Regions from separate parts of the Phyllobacterium sp. P30BS-XVII genome, predicted to be linked through region 4. Evidence: predicted binding sites of a transcription regulator. Region 4 holds the regulator's gene; each other region holds the start of a gene.

Region 1 (3,843 bases), on a different contig from region 4:
ACGAGCAAGCCGCGCAAATCTTCGATATGACCGACGTTCTGGCGGAACGGGTACGCAAGATTGGCGGCACGACGCTGCGCTCCATCGGGCAAATCTCCGCGCAACAACGCCTGCTCGATAATGACGCGAATTTCGTCACGCCGGAAGATATGCTGGCGGAACTGCGCGACGACACAAGAACCTTTATTGGCTACCTCCGGCAGGTGCATGAACTTTGCGATGAATATCACGATAGCGCCACCACGAGCATCATCGAGAATTACATCGATGAATCGGAACGCCGCCATTGGTTTCTGTTCGAAGCAACCCGGACCGGACCGGCGGGTGTCTGATTTTTCTGGGAGCTGATTATTGAATGGATGTTTGAACTCCAACGCCTCAAGCAGTTGGAGTTCAGGCCGTCTCAGTCATTGGCCTTGGTCATTTTTGCACGCTTGGCGCGGCTTTGCGTATCGGCAATAAGCCCCTCAACGGCGGAGATATTCAGGGCCAAAGTTGCTATTTTCCTCAATGTATTATTGTCAGGAAATGCATTGGTCTTTGCAGTCAAGACTATCAACTCTTTTTGAGCATCGCTCAACTTTGATAATAACTCTCCAAGCTCGTCCTGCATAACTTCCCCGTAATTTTCAAGAATCAGAAAATTCCACAAACCGTTTACTTAACTGATATTTCAGCCTTCGCAACCCCACAGAGTTGTGAAAGATTGCACATAAAACCATATAACCTCAAAACAATGATCACATTTTTCATGATAAATTTTATCATAAAAAATTGTTATACTTAGAATATAAAGTTCACATCGTTTCAAAAATTGAATAGTACATTATGCGAAATCTTTATACAAAAAGCGTCACTCATATTTAAACTTTGAGTTATTTAAATTAATTCAAATATGAATCATATTTACTACGAACAATGAAAGTATCAATTCGTCCGTATAGCGCTTTTGGAAGCTCCCTCCTGACTTGGATTCGATAATTCCTGCATACCGACTTACCATTCGCCCGACATGCTCGCTCTCCTTCGCCACCGGCCAAACTAGCGGAGAGGTTGCAATCAGTACGACAATCTCGTCCTGATTGCGTCAATAATGTGGAGATGTCGAAGAAAGTGATGCGTAAAACGCATAGCTTCGCAGACCAATCATCGGGTCCAAAAGCGTGTCAGAAATGCCAGTATTTGCTTCGAACGGTAGCAGCGCAGGATGTCTGCCACGTTCTGCCGCGTCATCCCTGCATCTTGCAGCAGATGTTCGCCCGGTTTGCGCTGTAAAGTCTGCAATTGGCGAGCGTCCCGGTCTGCGGCTTTCCAGACTTTCCAAAGATTTGAAAATAAAGGGAAAACGGACATTGTGCATTTCCAGCATGACGAATAGGCACAATGCTTGATCCAATCGTTGACATATATCAAACGAATAGAAATTATGTCTGTCATTCGAAATTTTTATCACGAGTGCAGCTATGAACCCTCCTCTCGACAGTGATCTGCTCCGCACATTTCTGGCGGTGGCCACGACAGGCAATGTTACACGCGCCGCGGAGAAAATCGGGCGGACGCAATCGGCGGTGAGTATCCAGATCAAACGACTTGAGGAAGTGCTGGGCGAAAGCGTTTTCGAACGCGGTTCACGCGGTGTCACCCTGACACCCCAGGGTCAGACGCTGCTCGTCAATGCCAACCGCATTGTCGGTCTGCTGGATGAGACCATGGCGTCAATCAGAGCCAAACCGCTTGGTGGACCGGTGCGGATCGGCCTTCCTGAAGAATATGGCTATACGGTACTGCCTCGCGCGCTTGCCGCCTTTGCCAGCCAGCATCCGCAGGTGCAGGTGACGGTCAAATGTGACTATTCGGCAAAACAGATGGCCGCCCTTGAGGCGGATGAGCTGGATCTGGCCGTGATTTTCAACTGGGAGCCGCCAACAATGGGCGAAGTGCTGTTTGTCGACCCAACTGTCTGGGTCACGTCGGAAGTGCATTGCGTGCATGAAATTACGCCTGTCCCGATTGCCGTTTATCAACGATCCGACTGGTGCCAGAAATTCGCCATTGGGTCGTTGGACAGAAACAAGATCAATTATCGCGTGGCCTATAGCTGCGATACGGGCGGCGGTTTGAAAATAGCCGCGGTTTCGGGCCTTGCGATTGCGCCGCTGGCACGCAGCAATATTCCGCCGGGCTGCCGCGAACTGACCGAGACGGAAGGCTTTCCGGTGATCGATTCATCGAATGTGGTGTTGCGGCGCAATCCACGGATGACAAATCCGGCGATCGAAGGCATGGCGAAAGTTATCCGCGATGCTTTCCAGCCCATGGGGACGGCGGCTCTTTAGCGCCGTCACAATAATGGTTAGTGCGATGTCATCCATTCGCGGGCTTCGCGCATTGCCGTAGCCAGATCCACCTTGGTCATGGTCTTGACCAGTTCGGCCCGTAATTCCGCAGCGCGTTCGCTGCCCTTGATTGCAGCAATGTTGAACCATTTATGCGCAGCAACGTGATCAACTTCGCAGTCGCGGCCGGTGGCGTACATGATGCCCATCTCAAAGAGAATGTCCGTTTCCGCTGTTCCGCCGACGTGTCCGGCATCGATATTCTGAAGATCAAAGCGTGCCATTTTACCGTGTCCCTGTTTAAACCGATAAGCCCTGTTAGACTTCTGAGAACCGCCTGATTTGTTTGTTTTGGCGTGCTCTTTCGATGCTTTTGAGAATGCCACACAGCTCTCAAATTGCTGTTAAAAGGCATGATTAACTGGACCCAAACAAAACTAAAACAACTCGTAAACTTCGGAATTCATTAAATATATTGCCCCAGCAATTGCGGGCATTTGGGTCAAATTTGCCTAAAATGCATTTCTTCGATTTCAAGCCTTTGCTAACCAAAGAACAGCTTCTTTTTGTCTGACATGGTCACGATCCGGCCGAGGTATCAGCGATTTCCGTAAATTGCAGACACGCAAAAAACCCTCCATCTGCCCGTGTTTGAGGCTTTCTTTCGCCTATTTTTTGAATTACGTTTACGTAAGGGACATGCAAATGGACGAGGAGAGACCCCATTTGCCGCACAACCCTTATCGGGAGGAAAATATGAATCGCAAATTTTTGTTGGCATGCGCTGGCGTCGTACTCATGGCAGGACCAGCCCTTGCCGAGGAACCAATTGTCGGCACGTGGAAACGGCCAACGGGCACGCTTATTCAATATGTATCCTGTGGTGCAGACAAATATTGCGGCACGGTCCTGACGGGCGAATATAAAGGCAAGTCAATCGGCGAGATGTCCGGCAAGGGCGGGTCCTATAAGGGACAGGTCAACAAGCTGGACGAAGGCAAGACATATAATGGCAAGGCCAGCGTCAGCGGCAATACCCTGTCATTGTCAGGTTGCGTGCTCGGCGGACTGATCTGCAAGAGCGAAAGCCTTACACGTCAATAGTTTTCAGACTGCATGAAACCCGCGAGACGGTTCTGATCTCGCGGGTTTTGCATATCCTGATCAGATATGTTCGGCGATAAGGCTTGCCACTTTCTGATGGATGGCATTGCGGCTGTCAGCCGTTCCCTTCGGATCATAGAGATAGACGGTCAGCACGATCGGCTTGCGATCCGGCGGCCAGATCACCGCCACATCATTGGCCATGCCGCTATCGCTTGTCCCAGTCTTGTCGCCCACCTTCCAGTCCTTTGGCAGCCCTGCCCGCAAACGTTTGTCACCAACCTTGTTGCCGATCAGCCAATCGGCGAGCTGTTTGCGCGACTGTTCCGACAGAGCGGTGCCCAGCACAGTCTTTTCAAGATTTTCGCGCATGGCAGCCGGAGTGGTCGTATCGCGCGGATCG
Region 2 (3,843 bases), on a different contig from region 4:
GCGAGTCGGCGCTGCCGGAAGCGGAACAGCAGATCCTTGATATTGCGGGCAAGGACCCGGCTATTCAGCAGGCCAACGGTGTGTTGACGGTGCATATGGGACCCAAGCAGATTGTCGCCGGGCTCAGCATCGAGTTTGAGGATCATCTGACTGCGCCCGATATTGAAGCCTGTGTCGAGCGTATTGAAACGGCGATACGTCAGGCCAATCCGGATATCGTTTCCGTATTCGTCAAACCGCAGACGGCGAGTACCTGGAAGATGAGGCGGCAGAAAATCATTGAAGGCTGAAGTAACCAGAGGGCATACTAGCAAATGACATTCCAAATCAGTTGAGAGATGTACCATGGTCAAGGACACAACGAACCCCGAAGTCGACTGGTATTTTGATGAGACCCAGAAATGGCAGGAAGAATTCAGGCTGTTGAGAACAATCGTTCTTGCCTGTGGTCTCAAAGAAGAACTGAAATGGGGATGTGCCTGCTACACGTTGGATAAAAGCAATATTGTTCTCATACATGGTTTTAAGGAATACTGCGCACTCCTGTTTTTTCAGGGCGCCCTGTTAAACGACCCCGATCATATTCTCATCCAGCAAACGAAAAATGTTCAGGCGGGACGGCAGATCCGGTTCACCAGTGTTCAGGAAATATCCAAGATGGATAACATCCTGAAAGCCTATATTCACGCGGCCATCGATGTCGAAAAATCAGGCGCGAAGGTAACTTTCAAAAAGACGGAAGATTTCGCAGTTCCCGAAGAGTTTCAAAGCAGATTGAATGAGAACCCTGCCTTGCAAGCCGCGTTCAAGGCTCTCACACCCGGACGCCAACGAGCATATCTCTTTCATTTTTCCGCGCCGAAACAATCCAAAACACGCGAGACACGCGTTGAAAAATTCATACCGCAGATTCTCGGCGGAAAAGGGCTGGACGATTAGGGCACGTGAGCGACCGGGGCTGCCGTTTGCAGACCCATTTCAGCTTCGCCAGTCCACTTGGCCTAAAGCCACTTGGATATAGCCTAGTCCTCGTCCACCACGCGCAGGCGCAATTGGCCTGTTGTGGAAGCAGCTGATCGGCTGGCGTCCGGACCTTTTGCAGGTTCACCAGCCGAGGGCTCAACAAACTCCAGCGCCTCGATCTTCTGTCCGCGCTTGGTCACTTTGCTGGAGGAAACGAGAATATCATCAATATCCTTGTTCGCCTGACCAAAATGCGTCTGCAAGCGACGGACGCGATCATCGAGGCGCACAACATCTTCCATCAGGCGGATAACCTCGCCCTGAATGAGATGTGCCTGTTCACGCATGCGCACATCCTTCAGCACCGCCTGAATGACTTGAATGGACAGCATCAGCAGCGACGGTGAAACGATCACAATGCGCGAACGGTGGGCTTTTTGCACGATGCCTTCGAAATTCTCGTGTATCTCGGCAAAGATCGATTCCGATGGCACAAACAGAAACGCCGTATCCTGCGTTTCGCCGCTGATCAGGTATTTTTCCGATACATCGCGAATATGGATTTCGATATCCCGGCGGAACTGGGCCAGCGCCATTTTCTTGGCGTCTGATGTCTCGGCCTCACGAATGGCATTCCATGCCTCGAGCGGGAATTTCGCATCGATAACCAGATTGGGCGCATTGTTCGGCATACGGACAACGCAATCGGGCCGGCTGCCATTCGAAAGCGTTGCCTGAAACTCGTAGGCCCCCTGTGGCAGGCCATCGGCAATAATAGTTTCCATGCGCGCCTGACCGAAGGCACCGCGTGTCTGTTTGTTGGCCAGAATGGCCTGCAACTGCACAACCTGTCCGGCCAGCGACTGGATATTGTTCTGTGCCGTATCGATAACCGCGAGCCGCTCCTGCAATTTGGCAAGGTTCTCATGCGTCGATTGCGTCTGCTCCGTCATGGTCTGACCGATACGCGTGGTCATACCGTCAAGCCGTTCGCGGATCGACTGGTTAAGCTCCGCCTGACGCGAGCCGAAAAGCTCGGCCATAGTCTGCATACGACCCTGCATCTCCGACTGGCTTTTCAAAATTTCAGCCATACGTGTTTCCGCATCGCGGGCACGATCCTCAGCCTGGAACTCGGCCATAAGCCGGGCCCGCCCTGCCCGCCACATTGCGACCACGCAAAGAATGACCGCGAGGGCAACGATCACAGCAGCAACAAGCAGGGCCGTTCCGACCGATACGGTGCTGGCGCCAAGCTGAAATAATGGCTGGTCGAGTGAATGTGATGTTTCCATGGATACCAGACTAACCGATTCGGATGGCAAATGTGAGATCAAAACGAGAACATTTTTGAAAATGCTGTTTCTCTTGACACAAATGCCATTTGTATCGGGATTGACGGTTGAAAGCCGAGATATTAGGTGATGCTCATGTCTATCAAACCGCTTGTCATTCTTCCCGATCCGCTGTTGCGTCAGGTTTCTCAACCTGTGACGCGCTTTGACGCCGATTTGCGCAAATTTTCGCAGGATATGCTCGACACCATGTATGACGCGCCGGGCATTGGTCTGGCTGCCATTCAGGTGGCGGAACCCTTGCGCATGCTGGTGATCGATCTTGCCAAGGAAGATGAACCCAAGGCACCGCAGGTGTTTATCAACCCGGAAGTTGTGTCTTCCAGCACCGAGCGCAATGTGTACGAAGAGGGTTGCCTGTCCATTCCGGATTATTATGCGGAAGTGGAACGCCCGGCAAAAGTACGCGTTGCCTATTTTGATATCGAAGGCAAAAAGCACGAGATCGATGCGGATGGCCTGCTCGCGACCTGCCTGCAGCATGAAATTGACCATCTCAATGGCGTTCTTTTCATCGACTATATCTCGCGTCTGAAGCGGGAAATGGTGGTGAAGAAGTTCAAGAAGCTTGCCAAGGATCGTGTTCCGAGCCGGCTGGCGGTGTAAGCCATGAGCCTTCGTATCGTCTTCATGGGAACCCCGGAATTTTCTGTTCCGGTTCTCAACGCGCTCATTGGCCAGGGCCATGAGATCGTCGCCGTTTATAGCCAGCCGCCACGTCCAGCCGGGCGACGCGGACTTGAACTGACTCCCTCGCCCGTTCATCGCAATGCCCAAGAATTCGGCATTGAAGTGCGCACGCCCAAAAGCCTGAAGAGCGCCGAGGAACAACAGGCATTCCGTGATTTGAATGCAGATGTTGCGGTTGTGGTTGCCTATGGCCTGATATTGCCGACAGCCATTCTCGAAGGCACGCGCCTTGGTTGTTACAACGGTCACGCTTCGCTTCTTCCGCGCTGGCGCGGCGCTGCACCCATTCAACGCGCGATCATGGCCGGTGACACGGAAACCGGCATGATGATCATGAAAATGGATGAGGGGCTCGATACTGGTCCCGTTGCCATGGCTGAAAAGATCAAGATCACGTCGGATATGACCGCGGGCGAGTTGCACGACCAACTCAGCATGATCGGTGCTGATCTGATGGTGCGGGCCATGGCCGCGCTGGCGCGTGACAGCCTGACCCTGACGCCGCAATCCGAAGAGGGCGTCACCTACGCCTCGAAAATCACCAAGGTCGAAACCCGCATTGACTGGACGCTGCCTGCGATTGATATCCATAATCGCATTCGCGGCCTTGCGCCGTTTCCCGGTGCCTGGTGCGAGATGGAGATCGGGGACAGTCTGGAGCGGGTAAAACTGCTGCGCTCGCTGCTTGCAACCGGCGCTGGCGCTCCGGGCACAGTGCTTGATGATGAATTGCGTATTGCCTGCGGAGAAGGTGCCGTACGACTGCGCTCGCTGCAACGGGCTGGTGGCAAGGTCATGGATGGATTGGAGTTCCAGCGCGGTGCCAAGCTCACGC
Region 3 (3,843 bases), on a different contig from region 4:
CTGATGGTGTCCTTTCCGGCGGGAATGCTCCGGAAACTTTCTGAAGTCAGGAAAGGATCGGTGATTTCATCTGCGGGGAGACCCCAACCGCAGGGGAACGGTTTTATCTCACACGGGTAAAACCAGTCATCGGGACGGGTGATCCGGTTGTTTTCTTGACAAAACAGGAAAATCTCCGGGGAACGCATGACTACACTACCAATACCAAGACACCCGCGTTCCCCTTATGGATCGCCCGTCTTTCCCACCTCATCAATAGCCAGACGCAAAAGCGGGCGTGGTAATGGGGAGGTATATTCCGCAACTGGTGAATGCCGCCGGTTCGTGGTTCGACATAACAACCACGAGGGAGAATGAGGGTTGCAGGGAGCTAAATTCCATCCCCTTTATGATCCGCAACGCTGGTAACTAGCATTGGACCAAGCATCCGCCCAATAGCGGTAAAACCTACACTTCCCGGTTTTTCAGCGGGGCAAAGCTGAAGCGGTGCAGACCAACCACCGGGCCATGGGTTTCCATGGCATTGCGGTGGAACTCCGTGCCATATCCCGCATGGGTTTCAAGCCCATAGAGCGGATAGCAGCGGCCCGCCTGCGCCATCATGCGATCGCGGCTGACCTTGGCAAGGATCGAGGCGGCAGCGATGGATACGGAACGCTGGTCGCCCTTGATCATGGCTGTGCCGGGGCAGGGAAGGCCACGAGGCACGTCGCGCCCATCAATAAGCGCATGGCCGGGCAGTATCGACAGGCCGCAGGTGGCGCGGCGCATGGCCTCCAGCGCGGCTTTCAGAATATCCGTAGCGTCGATGGACGGCGCGGCGACACTGGCAATACCGGATGCAAGGGCGCTGTTCAGAATAATGTCGAACAGCTCTTCCCGTTTTCTGGCGGTCAGGCGCTTGGAATCATCAAGGCCATCAGGAATTCTTCTGGGGTCGAGAATGACTGCCGCTGCAACAACCGGTCCGGCCAGAGGACCCCGACCTGCCTCGTCAATGCCGACGACAAAGGGCGCACCATCGCGCAAAAGCCTGCTCTCCGTGGCAAAATCCGGTTTGCCAGGGTCGAGAGGAAGAAGCAGAGAATCAGAACGTGATCGAGCCATGTTGCGGCGAGACTCGCATTCGTTCTGATTCTCTGCAAGGCCCTGATGCTGATGGGGTAGGGCATCAGGGCTTCCGTCAGGGGGATGGGGGTCGCCTGACGGAGTTTCGGAACCGGGAAAATTGCCCGATTGAATGTTTAAAACAGCGACAATTGTTCGCTTCCGGCTGTTGGCACGAACAGATCCGTGCGCAGGCGGCGCTTGGCCAGATTGAGACCGAGCCGCTTGGCAGCAATTTCAAACCGGCGCCCAATCTGCCAGGCATAGGGGCCTTCACCGCGCATGCGCTTGCCCCATTCCGCATCGTAGTCCTTGCCGCCGCGCATGGAGCGTATGAGCGACAGCACATGGCGGTAGCGATCCGGATAGTTGCGCAGGAGCCATTCCTTGAAGATCGGGCTGACTTCCAGCGGCAGACGCAGCAATACATATCCAGCTTCGCGTGCGCCGGTGGCATACACACTGTCGAGAATGCGCTCGATCTCATGATCATTCAGACCGGGAATGATGGGCGCCACCAGTGAACCCGTGGGAACACCCGCATCGGAGAGCGCGCGCAGTGCCTGTAATCGCCGTGTCGGCGTCGATGCACGCGGCTCCATGGTCCGTGCAAGCTTGCCGTCAAGCGACGTGACCGACAGAAAGACCTTCGCCAATCCCTTTTCCGCCATGCGCGACAGAATATCGATATCCCGCATGATCAGGGCCGACTTCGTGACGATTCCAACCGGATGCTGATGCTCTTCCAGCACCTGCAGGACCTCGCGCATGATGCGCCATTTCTTTTCAATCGGCTGATAGGGGTCCGTATTGGTGCCAATGGCAATGGTTTTGGCCGAATAACCGGGCTTTGACAGTTCACGATCCAGCATTTTGGCCGCATCGGGCTTGGCAAAGAGCTTTGATTCAAAATCGAGGCCGGGAGACATACCCATATAGCTATGAGTAGGCCGGGCAAAGCAATAGACGCAGCCATGCTCACATCCACGATAGGGATTGATTGAGCGGTCGAAACCCACATCGGGAGAATCATTGCGTGTGATGATGGTGCGTGGCTTCTCGATCTGCACCTCTGTTTTGAAAGGCGGCAAATCCTCAATGGTCTCCCAGCCATCATCAAAGACATGACGGCTTTCCGGTTCGAACCGCCCGGATGGATTCATACCAGCGCCACGTCCACGCCGCCGCTCATGATCGATCCGCAGTCCGGCTTCCTCGACCAGCACATTGGCATGTTCGGCCCGGCCTTGCCCGAAGGCGGCCTTATCGGCCTGCACCATGATGTTCATTGACATTCTCCTTGAGACCGGAGCGATTGTGAGTCGCTCACACCGTCGCAACATGAATGTATTCCTAGCAAATTATGAGAACAAAGCAAGAACAATCTACTGAAAAAGTAGGATGGAAATTTCAATAATAATACTATAACTGAAATGAATGATCTCAGTCCTGATTGAAACACGAAATGCCGATGAACCCTTGGCCAGAACCCTCGGCGGGCTGGTGGGCGGAGCCGTCGAAGGCGTATTGAGCGATGTCATTGTCATTGATCAGGGATCGACGGATCAGACCCACCGGGTGGCCGATGCGGCTGGGTGTATTTTCCTGCAGGATCAGACATTGATCGACGGTTTGCGCCGCGCGCGCAGCGACTGGATTCTGTTCATTGAGCCGGGCGCAAGGCTGATTGACGGCTGGATTGAGGTGGTCGCTGCCCATGTGGAACGCATGCAGGGCCCGGCCTGTTTCACCCGCTCGCATGCACATCGGCGGCCATTCTTCGCCCGCGTTTTCTCGCCGGGTAATCCGCTGGCCGATGGTCTGCTGATCTCGAAGCGTCAGGCTATGGCTTTGTCAGGACCGGGCAAGAGTGCAGTCGATCTGGCACGCGGTCTTGCCATGAAGCGGCTGCGGGCGGAAATCATCCCCGGCGCGTTGAAATAATCTCTTACCCGCGTTTCAGGTGTTCATCCAGCCGCGGCATGATCTCGACGAAATTGCAGGGCATGTGGCGATAGTTGAGCTGAAACTGCAGAATATTGTCCCAGGCATCCTTGCAGGCGCCGGGTGAGCCGGGCAGCACAAATACGAAAGTGGCGTTCACCACACCGCCTGTTGCGCGGGACTGGATGGTCGATGTGCCGATCTTGTCATAGGAGATGCGGTGGAACACTTCGGAAAAGCCATCCATCCGCTTTTCAAAGATCGGTTCCAGTGCTTCGGGCGTTACGTCCCGGCCGGTGAAGCCGGTGCCACCCGTGGTGATGATCACATCCACCTCAGGGTTCTTTGACCATGCCAGCACTTTATCGCGTATCCTGTCGCGGTCATCGGTAACGATGGCGCGGTCCGCAAGGCGATGACCGGCGGCTGTGATGCGATCCGCCAGCGTGTTGCCGGATTTATCATCATCCAGTGTACGGGTATCGGAAACGGTCAAAACGGCAATGCCGACGGGGACAAAGGGGCGCGTCTCGTCAATACGGGTCAAGATCAGTTCCCTTCCGTGCTGGTGGCGACGACAAACCAATCGGGCTGGTTTCGGCGCAACCGGGTTGCCGCCGCTTCCGCCGTTTCATCATCGGCATAGATTGCAAAACAGGTGCCGCCTGAGCCGGACATGCGCGCAAGCAGCGGATTGGTTTCGCGCAATGCCTGCATGCTGTCATTGATCGATGGAGCCAGTTTTTGTGTTGCTGCGAAAAGATGATTATCGGTTTGCCCGAGATAGGCGCA
Region 4 (3,843 bases):
CTCGCGTCCATTGCCCGTATCACCCGACACGATGGCAAGATTGGCGGCAAATGCTCCCGACGCCAGCAAAGTGGTGGTCAAAAGGGTCGCAATAAATGATTTGGCTTTCATGATTTCCTCCCAAAAATCTGATGGAATCGGATCACTTGCATCGTGGTGACGCCAGTTTCCCCTCGTAAAACTCCTCCTGAAGCGCTTTGGTAAACTCATTCAAACCATAAATTCAAAGCGCTTTGAATGAAAAATGGCAAAGCTGTTTTAAACTGTCAAGCCGCAAATTGGCTATTGCCTTGGAGCCCTACATTCCCAGATTGATCATTTTCCAATATTACTATTGAATAACAAGCTATTGTGTCCGAACGCTCACATCATAAAAAGCGGGCATGTCCCTTGTTGAAACTCGGGGCTGATAACCATAGATCACAATATTGCGAGAAATTGCTCAAAGCGCTTTGAATTTTTACTCTGGTTGTGTTTATTATTTGCGGTCATATCTGCGCTGCGGACATAGCGTTCCGGTCACCGGAATGTTTGGCTGCTTTGCCTGATCGAATTGAATACTGGATTGCTGCCATGAAACTTAAGGAACTGGCCGACCAATTGGGACTCTCGCAGACAACAGTCAGTCGCGCCCTGAACGGCTATCCTGAGGTTAACAAGGCAACCCGTGAGCGCGTCAGCGAGGCCGCGCTCAAATTCGGTTACAGTGCCAATGCCAATGCGCGCCGCCTTGCCATTGGTCGCATCGGTGCTATCGGCATTTTGATGCCGCGCGATCGCAGTGAACGTTTTGGCCCGCACACAAGCGAGTTTTTCTCCGGTCTGGCCGAGCAGCTTTCACTGCATGAAATGGACCTGCTGATGAGCCCGAGCATCAACAATGATGAACTGGCAGCCTACAGGCGGCTGATTTCCAGCAAGCGCGTCGATGGCATTATCGTAACCGGCCCTACCCTGATGGATGAACGGGTTGCCATGCTCACCGAGGCGAAATTTCCCTTTGTGCTGCATGGACGCACCAATATCACAGCGCCGCATGCCTGGCTCGATATCGACAATGCCGGTGCATTCAGGCAGGCAACGTCGCATCTGCTTGATCTAGGGCACCGCCATGTCGCGATGATCGACGGTCTCAAGGGGCACACATTCTCAGAGCACCGTGAAATGGGATATCGCGAAGCGCTGGTGGAACGGGGCCTTCCCATTGATCCGCGTTTCATCGTGCATGAGCGCTTTTCCGATGAAACGGGTTTTCATGAGGCGCAGCGGCTTTTATCCTACACTCCGCATCCGACGGCTATCCTTGCCGGTTCCATGATGACGGCGCTTGGCGTCTTCCGCGCCATTCGCTCCAGGGGTTATGAATTGGGCAAGGAGGTCTCTGTCATCGCCCATGATGACGTTTTTCCCTATCTCAACGCCAGCAACATGGTCCCGGCCATGACGACAACCCGCTCCTCGATCCGCTCCGCCGGTTCGCGCATTGCTGAACTGCTGGTGCGGGTGCTGGATGGCGAGCCAGTTGAAAACATCCACGAGATATGGCCCGTCGAGCTTGTCCTGCGCCAGTCAAGCGGACCACCCATCGCTCCGCGGCGTTGAAGCGAGCGTTTAGCGATTCGGGTAATTGATGTCGTAATACTGTGATATCCGATTGGTGATCGATCAAAAAGCGCCTTCGATTCAGCCATTTTCATCACCATACAGCTAGTATTGACGCTTCGAGTACAGTCGCAACGGAATATTAAGCACTTGTAGAACAATGCTGGAACAGATAGTGTTTGTTCTGGTTTTGTTTTTCCGATTCCCTGCTAAAGGATCGCCGATGCTCACGCGTAAACAACATGAACTTCTTCTCTTCATTCATGAGCGTCTGAAGGAGACGGGTATCCCGCCATCCTTCGACGAAATGAAGGATGCGCTGGATCTGGCTTCCAAATCCGGCATTCACCGGTTGATCACTGCGCTCGAAGAACGCGGCTTCATTCGCCGGCTTGCCAACAGGGCACGCGCGCTGGAAGTCCTGCGCCTGCCGGACTCCATTGCTCCGGGGCTCAACGCCCAGAGAAAGTTCGAGCCAAGCGTCATCGAGGGCAGTCTCGGGCGCAATGTTGCACCGCCAAAGCCGCAGCCGCGCGCTTCCAACGACATGGACATGCCTGCCAATGTCAGCATTCCCGTCATGGGCCGGATCGCTGCGGGTGTGCCCATCTCCGCCATCCAGAACCAGACCCATATGCTGAGCCTTCCGCCGGATATGATCGGCAGCGGCGAGCATTACGCGCTGGAAGTTAAAGGCGACTCGATGATCGAGGCGGGTATTTTTGATGGCGATACCGTCGTCATCAAGCGCGGCGATACGGCCAATCCCGGTGAAATCATCGTGGCTCTTGTTGATGATGAAGAGGCAACCCTTAAGCGTTTCCGCCGCAAGGGAGCATCGATTGCCCTTGAAGCGGCTAATCCTGCCTATGAAACGCGGATTTTTGGACCGGATCGCGTGCAGGTACAGGGTAAACTCGTCGGACTTATCAGGCGTTATTGATCCAGACCGGCATCCCGTTCATCGCTGTTCGGGGTGCTCGCTTTTGTTTTTGGCTTATGTACACGTTCCGGCATGTTGCGTGCCGCTCTTGAGTGAACGCGGTAAGTGTTCCATGGCCGGTCTGGCGGCCCAATGGCATAGGTCAGGCTGGCTGAGATCAACCTTTGATCCAATGCTTGTTCGATCCTGGAAGCATTCATTGCTTCCCCATACCCCTGTGTGACCGGCCCCTGTGTGACCGGGTCCAAGCGGATTTCCGCGGCGCCATTCAAAGCAAGATCGTGCAATGTACCAACCAATGTGCCGGGATTGCTACAGCTGACATCCCTTCCCGCAAAGGCCAGAACGACAATATTTCCTTCACTACAGGCTGCGTCCCTGTATGCAGCTTTATCCGTATAGGCGATGATAAGCCCTCCCGGTTCGCGCGCCGTACAAAGCTTGTCCGCGCATTCAAACATTCCGTCTGTAGCTTGCGCATTGGCCTTGGCGGGTTTGATAATCTGCGCAAGCCCATAACCCTGCTGCCAATTGTTCAGGATGAATGCGCCGCCTTGCGGCCGATTGATCATCAGTATTTCGCCATTGCGCAGTCCGACCAGTCTGCCATCCTCCGATATGACAATATCCGGCGATATGGCGCGCAGCATGACGAGCGCGCCGACGGCCAATAGTGGCAGGCTGCACAGGCGCAGCCACGACGACAGGAACAAGAGGACAATCAATCCCGCACTCAGGAGCAGCAGGCTCATTTGCGGCATTGGGCCAAGATGGCCGCTGGGCGAAAGGGCCGCGACATGATTGGCAATGATGGTGAAGAGTTCAATCCCCCGCTCCATGACACGGAAGGGCAGCCAGTCCATATCGAAAGGCATGAGCAGCAACGCCAGAACGGCGAAGGGCATGACAAGGATGGATATGACAGGCAGAGCCAGTGCGTTGCCGATCAAACCAAGTGGTGCCGTATTGTTGAAATGATAGACGGCAAAGATCGCACTGGCTGAACCGGCGACCAAAGACGTCATGGCGATGCCATTGATATGATCGACGATCCTGTCCGGCAATTGCAAAAGCAAACCATTGCGGCGTTTGCGCCGGCTGTTCCCCAATGCTCTGCGTGGGGACCACCAGCCATAAAATGCGATCAGCGCTGCCGTGGCGGAGTAGGACATCTGAAAACTCGGTCCCAGAATTTCGTGTGGTGCGATGGCGATTGTAACGAGTGCCGCCAATGCAACATTGCGCAATGACAGTGCCGCGCGGTCCGCGATCATGGCGATGAGTATCACCGCCAGCAT

What was found. Region 4 encodes LexA, which represses DNA repair genes until DNA is damaged. Its sites were predicted from a motif close to TGTTCNNNNTGTGTTCNG; they were not measured.
Region 1: FHW17_RS10495 (sel1 repeat family protein) is a predicted target of LexA. The motif match lies at 2,764-2,781, and genes of this name have one in related genera.
Region 2: FHW17_RS00870 (DNA recombination protein RmuC) is a predicted target of LexA. The motif match lies at 2,293-2,310, and genes of this name have one in related genera.
Region 3: FHW17_RS11985 (PA0069 family radical SAM protein) is a predicted target of LexA. The motif match lies at 2,473-2,490, and genes of this name have one in related genera.

What each region holds. Positions count from the first base shown of each region.
Region 1 covers NZ_JACGXO010000003.1:255,155-258,997, forward strand. Annotated here, with positions in the region: gene FHW17_RS10480 (DNA starvation/stationary phase protection protein) at 1-332, shown strand, start outside; gene FHW17_RS10485 (hypothetical protein) at 404-613, opposite strand; gene FHW17_RS10490 (LysR family transcriptional regulator) at 1,464-2,336, shown strand; gene FHW17_RS10495 (sel1 repeat family protein) at 2,354-2,620, opposite strand; gene FHW17_RS10500 (DUF2147 domain-containing protein) at 3,093-3,440, shown strand; gene bla (class A beta-lactamase) at 3,501-3,843, opposite strand, start outside.
Region 2 covers NZ_JACGXO010000001.1:177,679-181,521, forward strand. Annotated here, with positions in the region: gene FHW17_RS00860 (cation diffusion facilitator family transporter) at 1-290, shown strand, start outside; gene FHW17_RS00865 (YdeI/OmpD-associated family protein) at 346-939, shown strand; gene FHW17_RS00870 (DNA recombination protein RmuC) at 1,023-2,258, opposite strand; gene def (peptide deformylase) at 2,394-2,924, shown strand; gene fmt (methionyl-tRNA formyltransferase) at 2,928-3,843, shown strand, end outside.
Region 3 covers NZ_JACGXO010000003.1:568,931-572,773, reverse strand. Annotated here, with positions in the region: gene FHW17_RS11990 (ribonuclease HII) at 448-1,107, opposite strand; gene FHW17_RS11985 (PA0069 family radical SAM protein) at 1,245-2,396, opposite strand; gene FHW17_RS11980 (glycosyltransferase) at 2,545-3,051, shown strand; gene moaB (molybdenum cofactor biosynthesis protein B) at 3,056-3,598, opposite strand; gene FHW17_RS11970 (4-(cytidine 5'-diphospho)-2-C-methyl-D-erythritol kinase) at 3,601-3,843, opposite strand, start outside.
Region 4 covers NZ_JACGXO010000006.1:195,008-198,850, forward strand. Annotated here, with positions in the region: gene FHW17_RS17720 (ABC transporter substrate-binding protein) at 1-111, opposite strand, end outside; gene FHW17_RS17725 (substrate-binding domain-containing protein) at 574-1,602, shown strand; gene lexA (transcriptional repressor LexA) at 1,826-2,545, shown strand; gene FHW17_RS17735 (ComEC/Rec2 family competence protein) at 2,539-3,843, opposite strand, start outside.